3 regions of the Pseudomonas sp. GW821-FHT03A09 genome follow, and region 3 is predicted to be linked to each of the others. Evidence: predicted binding sites of a transcription regulator. Region 3 holds the regulator's gene; each other region holds the start of a gene.

The links. The regulator FliA, encoded in region 3, starts transcription of late flagellar genes. The targets are predictions, from matches to a motif close to CTAAAGTTTNNNNNNNNNNNGCCGNTAA.
Region 1: a site for FliA is predicted at 1,958-1,985, ahead of AC07V4_RS01545 (methyl-accepting chemotaxis protein). Genes of this name have one in related genera too.
Region 2: a site for FliA is predicted at 1,597-1,624, ahead of AC07V4_RS25780 (methyl-accepting chemotaxis protein). Genes of this name have one in related genera too.

The regions. Positions count from the first base shown of each region.
Region 1 covers NZ_JBWKUX010000001.1:332,073-335,169, reverse strand. The annotation lists gene AC07V4_RS01545 (methyl-accepting chemotaxis protein) at 1-1,858, opposite strand, end outside; gene AC07V4_RS01540 (LysR substrate-binding domain-containing protein) at 2,026-2,946, opposite strand.
Region 2 covers NZ_JBWKUX010000020.1:47,791-50,887, forward strand. The annotation lists gene AC07V4_RS25780 (methyl-accepting chemotaxis protein) at 1-1,561, opposite strand, end outside; gene AC07V4_RS25785 (Na+/H+ antiporter family protein) at 1,800-3,097, shown strand, end outside.
Region 3 covers NZ_JBWKUX010000004.1:202,104-205,200, forward strand. The annotation lists gene AC07V4_RS08785 (protein phosphatase CheZ) at 1-451, opposite strand, end outside; gene AC07V4_RS08790 (chemotaxis response regulator CheY) at 470-844, opposite strand; gene fliA (RNA polymerase sigma factor FliA) at 1,013-1,753, opposite strand; gene fleN (flagellar synthesis regulator FleN) at 1,750-2,583, opposite strand; gene flhF (flagellar biosynthesis GTPase FlhF) at 2,689-3,097, opposite strand, start outside.

The DNA of each region.
Region 1 (3,097 bases), on a different contig from region 3:
GCAGATTACTGCTGAGCACATTCGCGGTGCTGCTCTGCTCCTGGGTCGCCGTGGTGATCGCGGCGAACTGCTGGCCGGCCGAGCGACTTTGTTCGTCGATGCGCGCCAGGGCCGAGGCCACGTCGGCGTTGCGTGACAAGCCTTCCTGCATCAGCACATTGCCGTGTTCCATAGTGCTGATGGCGTTGCCGGTTTCCTGCTGGATGCTCTGGATCATCACCGAAATTTCGTCCGTGGCCTGACGCGTCCGCGACGCCAGGTTGCGCACTTCATCGGCAACCACCGCAAAGCCGCGCCCCTGCTCACCGGCCCGGGCCGCCTCGATGGCAGCGTTAAGCGCCAGCAGGTTGGTCTGTTCGGCAATCGAGGTAATCACACCCACGATCCCACCGATTTCCTGGGAGCGCTGGCCCAAGGTGTTGATCACCGTAGCCGTGCTGTTCAGCGCAGCAGCGATGTGTTCGAGGGACGACGACGCTTCCTGCATCGACGTACGGCCGATGCGGGTTTGCTGGGCATTTTCCTGGGCCAGTCGCTCGGTATTGCCCATGTTGTCGGCAATGTTCAACGAAGTGGCGCTGAACTCTTCTACCGCACCGGCCATGCTGGTGATCTCGCCGGACTGTTGCTCCATGCCTTCATACGCACCGCCAGACAGGCCGGACAACGCCTGAGCACGGTTGTTGACCTCCTCGGCGGCCTTGCGGATGTGCGAGACCATGGTCGACAGCGCTTCCCCCATCTGGTTGAAGCTGCGCGCCAACTGGCCGATTTCATCATGGCTGGACACGTTCAAGCGGGCGCTCAAATCGCCGGCGCCCAAGGCTTCGGCCTGGCGCACCAAGTCACTCAGAGGCTGCAACTTACTGCGCAGCAACCAGACTGCCGCGCCCACCGCCAGCAGCATTGCCAGCAGGCTGCCAATCACCAGGCGAATCCCCACCGCCCAGGTCACCGCGCGAATCTCGGACTTCGGCATGCTCGCCACCACCGACCACGGGCCGCCTTCAAATGGCACCGCGACGCTGTAGAAGTCTTCGTTTTTGTCACTCCAGAAGCGCCCTGAGCCCGGCTTTTTCGCCAGGTCGAGCATTACCGGGATCGCCTGGTCCGGCGCCTGCACGCCAGCGGGTGGCACCAGCCAGTGTTTCTGTTCATCCAGCAACGCGAGAGAGCCAGTCTGGCCTATACGGAAACGCTTGAGATTGTCGAACTGGGCCTTCTGCTCATCGGTGTAGTCAAAGCCAATGAACAACACGGCGATCACTTTGCCACCCGCGTCCCGCACCGGGGTGTACTGGGTCATATAGGACCGATCAAACAGCACCGCACGCCCCACATACCCTTGCCCAGCCAGTAGACGCTGGTAAGCCGGATGTTGGTGATCGAGCACGGTGCCGATAGCACGGTTGCCGTCCTGCTTGGTCAGGGAGGTGCTGATGCGGATAAAGTCTTCACCGCTGCGTACGAATACCGTCGCGACGCCGCCAGACATCTGCTTGAACTCGTCCACTTCGACGAAATTGTTGTTCAGCACAACGTCACCCAGAAACAGGCTTGGGGTTTGCACGCCGGCCACGGACACTGGTTGGTCCGACCGCACACTCAAGCCGGCGCCAAAGCGCTTTTCAAACAGCCCGCTCAAGCGCTGGGTACTTTCACGCAAGGTGCTGTGGAAGGTATTGAGTTGGTCCGCCAGCAGGCGTGCCTCACTGGCCAGGTGTTCCTCGCGGGTATCGAGGTTGGCGGAGTCGAGGGAACGCAGGGCGAAGACCGTACTGCCGCTGATGACGACAGCCAGAATAACGGCCAAGGCGAGACCTAACTGGGAGGCGATCCGAGCGCGAGGTTGAGACATGACAGCTCCTGGCCGAGGCCAGGATCGTCCTGATCTCATAGCGCTGCTCGGCAATTTATCTAATGGGTAGCGTGGGTGCACGATGGTTCCAACACCCTTTCTTCGGCGGGTGCGGGCAATACTTGAGCGTTACACAGGGGTATCGCGCAAACGATTGCACTGCCCACTCAATCCAGGCGTTCAACTCGTGGGAACTCCATGGCGCGGACCTCACCTTGAAGAAACTCCGCCAAACGCCGCAAGCGTTCACCGCCTGGACGGGTTTTGGGCCACACCAAGTAGTAACTTTCCCCACTGGCTACCGCCGTCGGCCACGGCAAGCTCAATCGCCCTTGGGCCACATCCTCGGCCACCATCAACAGGTCGCCCATGGACACCCCATAGCCTCGCGCGGCGGCGATCATGCCCAGTTCCAGGGTGTCAAACACCTGACCGCCCTTGAGCGACACCTGGGATGACAGCCCCATGCGTTCCAGCCAGTTGCGCCAATCGCGACGGTCCGGCGTGGGATGCAGCAGTTCGGCACCTGCCAGGCGTTCGACGCCCCAAGGTCCGTCATCCAACAGGTTCGGTGCGCCCACTGGAATCAGCAATTCAGGGAACAAGTAACTGGCCTCCCAATCTGCCGGAAAGTGCCCATAGCTGAGCAACACCGCACAGTCGAAGGGCTCCTGATTGAAATCCACTTCATCCACGCTCATCCACGCGCTGGTCAATTGCACCTCATTGCCCGGCTGCAAGGCCCGGAAGCGACTGAGCCGCGCCAGCAGCCAGCGCATAGTCAACGTGGACGGCGCCTTCATGCGCAGGATGTCATCTTCAGCGTTCAAGGTATGGCAGGCCCGCTCCAGCGCGGCGAAGCCTTCGCGTACGCCCGGCAGCAACAGACGCGCGGCCTCGGTGAGCTGCAAGGTGCGGCCGCTGCGCTGGAACAGGCGGCAGGCGAAATGCTCTTCCAGCGTGCGGATGTGCCGGCTTACGGCACTCTGGGTAATCGACAGCTCCTCCGCCGCACGGGTGAAGGAGTTATGCCGGGAAGCCGCTTCAAAAGCACGCAAGGCATACAGCGGAGGAAGACGACGAGACATGCAGAAAGCTCCGACGGCGCAATCTCGAAACCCTAACAGAATCCATCAGGCATGAGTTTTAATCATGCGGATGATCGCATTTATCGTTTTGTACAATTGGCTGAGAGCGCCGAGAATCAACCCTCCCCCAACCCTCTGATTTTCCGAGCGT
Region 2 (3,097 bases), on a different contig from region 3:
TGTTGGTGGTGGTGCGGTCGATCACGGTCAAGCCTTCGCGGGTGGCCTGGTCGGCATCCCGTGCGGCCTGGGCGGCTTGGGCTGCGCTGCGGGCGACGTCCTGGGCAGTGGCGCTCATCTCGTGGGAGGCGGTGGCAACCTGATCCACCTGGCGATATTGCTGCTCCATGCCGGCGCTGGTTTCAGTGGCAATCGCGGCGGATTGGTCGGCGGTGCCACGGGCGTCCTGTACCGAACGTTTCACCTCGGCAATGATCGGTTGCAGCTTGTCGAGGAAGCGGTTGAACCAGCCGGCCAGTTGGCCCAGCTCGTCTTTTTTGTCGTAGGCCAGGCGACGGGTCAGGTCGCCTTCGCCACTGGCGATGTCTTCGAGCATGCGCGCCACACCGAGAATCGGACGAGTCACGCTGCGCGCCATCAGCCACACCAGGACCAGGCCAACCACCGCGGCCAGCAGGCCCAGGCTCAGTTCCAGCAGCGTGCCCTTGGCGTTATCGGCGTCCAGTTGCGCTTTCAAGGCTTCTGCAGGGGCGACCAGGACTTTTTTTGGAACGTCCAGCAATACACCCCAGGACTTGCCACCCGGTATCGGTGTAAACGGCGCCAAGACCTTGAGTTGGTGGTCGGTGCGCAGGCTGCGGGTTTGCGTGCTGCTGGCCAATGCGCTGATCAATTGCGCGCCGCTGGCGGTATCGACCTGGTCCAGGCGCTGGCTGAGTTTGCTGGCATCCGGGCTGTAGCCGGCGAGCAAGCCGGTCGGACTGAGGATGCTGACCTGGGTCTGGCCGTCATACAGCTTCTGGCTCGCCTGCTGGCTCACGGCCTGCAGGCTGTTGAGGTTGATGTCCACCGACAGCGAGGCAATGACTTTGCCGTTGGACATCAGTGGGAACACGATGCTGGTCATCAGCACGTTCTGCCCGTCGATCACATAAAAGTACGGCTCGATCACACAGGGCTTGAGGGTTGTACGCGGGCAGGTGAACCAGGCATTGGCTTTCTCGCCGCTGGGGCCGACGCTGGTGTCGGCCATGTCGCTTTCGGGCAGCGGCATCGAGGTCAACTTGCCCGGGGTGGGTTGCGACCAGTACAGGGCAAAGCGGCCTTTTTCGTTGCTGCCCAGTTCTTTCTGATTGGCGAACAACTCGTCCTTGCCGTCCAGCGCATTGGCTTCGAACACCAGGGACAGACCGAGCAGGTCCGGGTTGGCCTGCAGCGCGGCCTTGACCTGGCGAGTCAGGTCTTCGCGGGTGTCGAAGGCATCGAGGAAGCGTTTTTCAGCTTGTTCGCGCAGGAACAGCACTTGGCGGGAAAACCCATGGCCGTACTGGTAGGCATCCATGAACTGCTGGCGAATGCCCAACGCTTGCACTTCACCCTGTGCCTCGATGCGCGCCTGTGCGGCAGCATCGAGCATCTGCATGCTGGATGCCTTGACCTGCTCGGAACTCTGCTCCATGCGATACAGCGACAGACCCACCAGCAGGGTCACGATCCCCAGCAGGCAGAGGCCGGCGAGCAGGGTGATTTTCCATTGAATGGAGAGCTGCCTAAGCGACATCGGGACATCCTTACCTGAAAACACGTAGAGATCCGTTATCGGCTGCGCTAATTATTTCTTTATTCAACCGTTCAATATAAAGCTCAAAGCGGTGTCGTTTTTTGACATGGTCGCTCACCTGCTGCAAAGTGCGCGCCCTCTAATAAGACCTCCTCAGCCTGCACGCTGGCCACTCTATTGAATGGCTGCCTGGGCGCCGCACGCCTGTTTTTATGTTTTTTGTCTTGAGGTAACCATGATTAACGCAGTAATCGCCGCGGTCGGCACGATGTTGGTGCTCAGCCTGTCCCGCGTGCATGTGGTCATTGCCATTATCGTCGGCGCCCTGGTGGGTGGCTTGACCGGTGGCCTGGGTATCGACGCCACGCTCAAAGCGTTCAACGGTGGTTTGGGCGGCGGCGCGACCGTGGCGTTGTCCTACGCTTTGCTCGGCGCTTTCGCCGTAGCGATTGCCAAATCCGGTTTGGCTCACGCCCTGGCGGATAAGGCATTGCTGTTGGTCGATCGCCAGGAAGCGAGCGGTGGCAGTCACGTCAAATGGCTATTGATCGGCCTGCTATGGGTGGTGGCGATTGCCTCGCAGAACATCCTGCCGATTCATATCGCCTTCATCCCCTTGTTGGTCCCGCCGCTGTTGTACGTGTTGACCAAGCTGCAACTGGACCGCCGCCTGATCGCCTGCGTGATGACCTTTGGCCTGATTACGCCGTACATGTTTCTGCCGGTCGGCTTCGGCAATATCTTCCTCAACCAGATCCTGCTGGCCAACGTGGCCAAGAGTGGGGTGGATATCAGCCAGGTCAACGTCACCCACGCCATGGGCTTGCCGGCGTTGGGCATGGTCGTGGGCCTGCTGGTGGCCGTGTTTATCAGCTACCGCAAGAAGCGCGTGTATGACCTGGAAAAAATCGAGCGGGTCGAGCAAGTGGCGGTGCAATACAACCCGTTGACCCTGCTGGTGGCCGGGCTGGCGATTGCTTCGGCGTTCATCATTCAGTTGTGGTTGGATTCGATGATCATCGGTGCCCTGGCCGGGTTCCTGATCTTCTCGGTGTCGGGCATCGTGCGCTGGCGTGAGACCGACGATCTGTTCACTGAAGGCATGAAGATGATGGCGATGATCGGCTTCATCATGATTGCCTCGTCAGGTTTTGCCGAGGTGCTCAAGGCCACCGGTGACGTGCGTTCGCTGGTAGAAACCTCGGCGGCCTTTATCGGCCATAGCCGTGGCGTGGGTGCACTGCTGATGTTGCTGGTGGGCCTGCTGGTGACCATGGGCATCGGTTCGTCGTTTTCCACAGTGCCGATCCTGGCCGCGATTTTTGTACCGCTGTGTGTGCAACTGGGTTTCAGCCCGTTGGCCATCGTGTGCATCGTCGGTACGGCGGGCGCTTTGGGGGATGCGGGGTCGCCGGCGTCGGACTCCACCCTCGGCCCGACCTCTGGCCTTAACATCGACGGCCAGCATCACCATATCTGGGACACCGTGGTGCCGACCTTCCTGCACTACAACATCCCGCTGTTGGCGTTTGGCTG
Region 3 (3,097 bases):
AACCCTCAACACGACGCGCCAATTCACGAAACTCTTCCGCGCCCACTTCCCGACGCATGAAGCGACCCCAGTCAACGCTCAGGGCCTGGGCTTCATTGGCCATACCGTTGACCAGAGGCGTGGCGTTTTCCACCAGATCCATGGTGCGGTTGGCCGCCGCCTCAGTCAGCCTGACCACGTAGGACAGGCGTTCGGTGGCATCGGTGATTTGCGAAATCTCTTCGGCCTGGGGCATGTGCGGGTCAATCTGAAAATTGACGATTGCACTGTGCAGCTCACGCGTCAGCTTGCCCACTTCCTGATACAGGCCGCGGTCACGGGTCTGGTTGAGCTCATGGATTAACTGCACCGCGTCGCCGAACTGGCCTTTTTCCAGGCTGTCGACCAACTGGTGAGCATGCTTTTTCAGGGTCGACTCGAAGTCTCCCTGTGACGTTTCGTTATGCTCCATAGCTCCCCCGTGGCAGCATCAATGACCGATGCGTTCGAAGATTTTTTCGATCTTCTCTTTCAAGGCCAGCGCCGTGAATGGCTTGACCACGTAACCGTTGACCCCGGCTTGGGCGGCTTCGATGATCTGCTCACGCTTGGCTTCAGCGGTCACCATCAGCACAGGCAGGCTGCGCAGTTTTTCGTCGGCGCGCACGTGGCGCAGCAGGTCGATACCGGTCATGCCCGGCATGTTCCAGTCGGTTACCAGAAAGTCGATGCTCCCGCTGTTGAGGATCGGAATCGCCGTAATGCCGTCATCCGCCTCGACCGTGTTGGTGAACCCAAGGTCACGCAACAGGTTTTTTATGATCCGCCGCATCGTTGAGAAATCATCAACGATGAGGATTTTCATGTTCTTGTCCAATTCGACCTCCAAGCAGTCTTAAACGCGCCCAGCACCTGGACGCGCCATTTCAATCAACAGGCGTTACACAAAAAGGACTGCCCAGGGCACCACGGAACGAACCCGGCCTCGCCAGGGGCAAGGTCGGTAGCGTCTGCAGTGTCCCCACACTGCCTGTCAGCGCGCGCGCCACTCTCCCAATCGCCCCCGCAAGCGGGCCGCGCACTGGCTATGCAATTGGCTGACACGCGATTCGCTGACCCCCAGGACCTCACCGATTTCCTTGAGGTTCAGCTCTTCGTCGTAGTACAGCGCCAGCACCAGTCGCTCACGCTCCGGCAAATTGGCAATCGCGTCCGCCAACGCCCCCTGGAAACGTTCATCTTCCAGGTCGCGCGACGGCTCGAGATGTGCACTCGCGCCGTCCTCGTGCAGCCCTTCGTGTTCGCCGTCCTGCAACAGGTCGTCGAAACTGAACAGGCGGCTGCCCAAGGTATCGTTCAAAATCCCGTAGTAATCATCGAGACTCAATTGGAGTTCGGCCGCAACTTCATGATCTTTAGCGTCACGGCCTGTTTTTGCTTCAATTGCGCGAATTGCATCGCTGACCATTCGCGTGTTGCGGTGTACCGAACGCGGCGCCCAATCCCCTTTACGCACTTCATCGAGCATCGCGCCACGGATACGGATACCCGCATACGTCTCGAAACTCGCACCCTTGCTCGCGTCGTATTTGGTCGACACTTCGAGCAGGCCGATCATGCCAGCCTGGATCAGGTCTTCCACCTGCACGCTGGCCGGCAAGCGCGCCAGCAAGTGGTAGGCAATGCGCTTGACCAAAGGCGCATAGCGCTCGATCAATTCGCCTTGGCTGTCACGTGCTGACTTTTTGTAAAGGTTGTAGCCGCTGGATGTCATAGCACCGGTCCTGCGCTCGTCTGATGCACCAATCGCTCGACGAAAAACTCCAGATGCCCCCGCGGGTTGGCAGGCAACGGCCAGGTATCGACCTTCTGGGCAATAGCCTTGAACGCCAGTGCGCACTTCGAACGAGGGAACGCTTCATAGACTGCACGCTGCTTTTGCACAGCCTTGCGCACACACTCGTCATAAGGAACTGCGCCGACGTATTGTAAAGCGACATCGAGGAAGCGATCCGTGACCTTGGTCAACTTGGCGAACAGGTTTCGGCCTTCCTGCGGGCTTTGGGCCATATTGGCCAGCACGCGGAAGCGGTTCATGCCGTAGTCGCGGTTAAGCAGTTTGATCAGGGCGTAGGCGTCGGTGATCGAGGTGGGTTCGTCGCAAACCACCAGCAGCACTTCTTGCGCGGCGCGCACGAAACTGACCACGGACTCGCCGATCCCGGCGGCGGTGTCGATCACCAGCACGTCGAGGTTGTCGCCGATATCGCTGAAGGCCTGGATCAGGCCGGCATGCTGCGCCGGGCTCAGGTGCACCATGCTCTGAGTGCCCGAGGCGGCCGGCACGATACGAATGCCACCGGGGCCCTGCAGCAGCACATCGCGCAGCTCGCAACGGCCCTCGATCACATCGGCGAGGGTATGTTTGGGTGTCAGCCCCAGCAGAACGTCCACGTTCGCCAAGCCCAGGTCAGCATCCAGCAGCATGACGCGACGGCCAAGCTCTGCCAGGGCCAGGGACAAATTCACTGACACGTTAGTTTTCCCGACGCCACCTTTGCCGCCGGTCACCGCGATCACCTGTACGGGATGCATGCTGCCCATTTTATTTCTTTACCTTGTCTTGCTTAGACGCAGGCTACATGGCTTGGCCGCGTGAATCGCTTGCAGACCATCAATGTAGATACATTTCACGGCGCTCATCCTGTCTCAACCGACCCGTTTTGCCGGGTTGTGGTAGAGATCGGCGAACATATCGGCCATCGCTTCCTCGCTAGGCTCTTCTTGCATTTGCACACTGACAGCACGGCTGACCAACTGATGACGACGCGGCAGATGCAAATCATCTGGAATCCGCGGGCCGTCGGTCAGGTAGGCGACCGGTAACTCATGACTGATGGCCAAGCTCAACACCTCGCCCAGGCTCGCGGTTTCATCGAGCTTGGTGAGGATGCAGCCGGCCAGGCCGCAGCGCTTGTAGCTGTGATACGCAGCGGTAAGAACCTGTTTCTGGCTGGTGGTTGCAAGCACCAGGTAGTTTTTCGACTTGATGCCACGCCCGGCCAGGCTTTCGAGTTGCATGCGCAGGGCCGGATCGCTGGCTTGCAGGCCAGCCGTG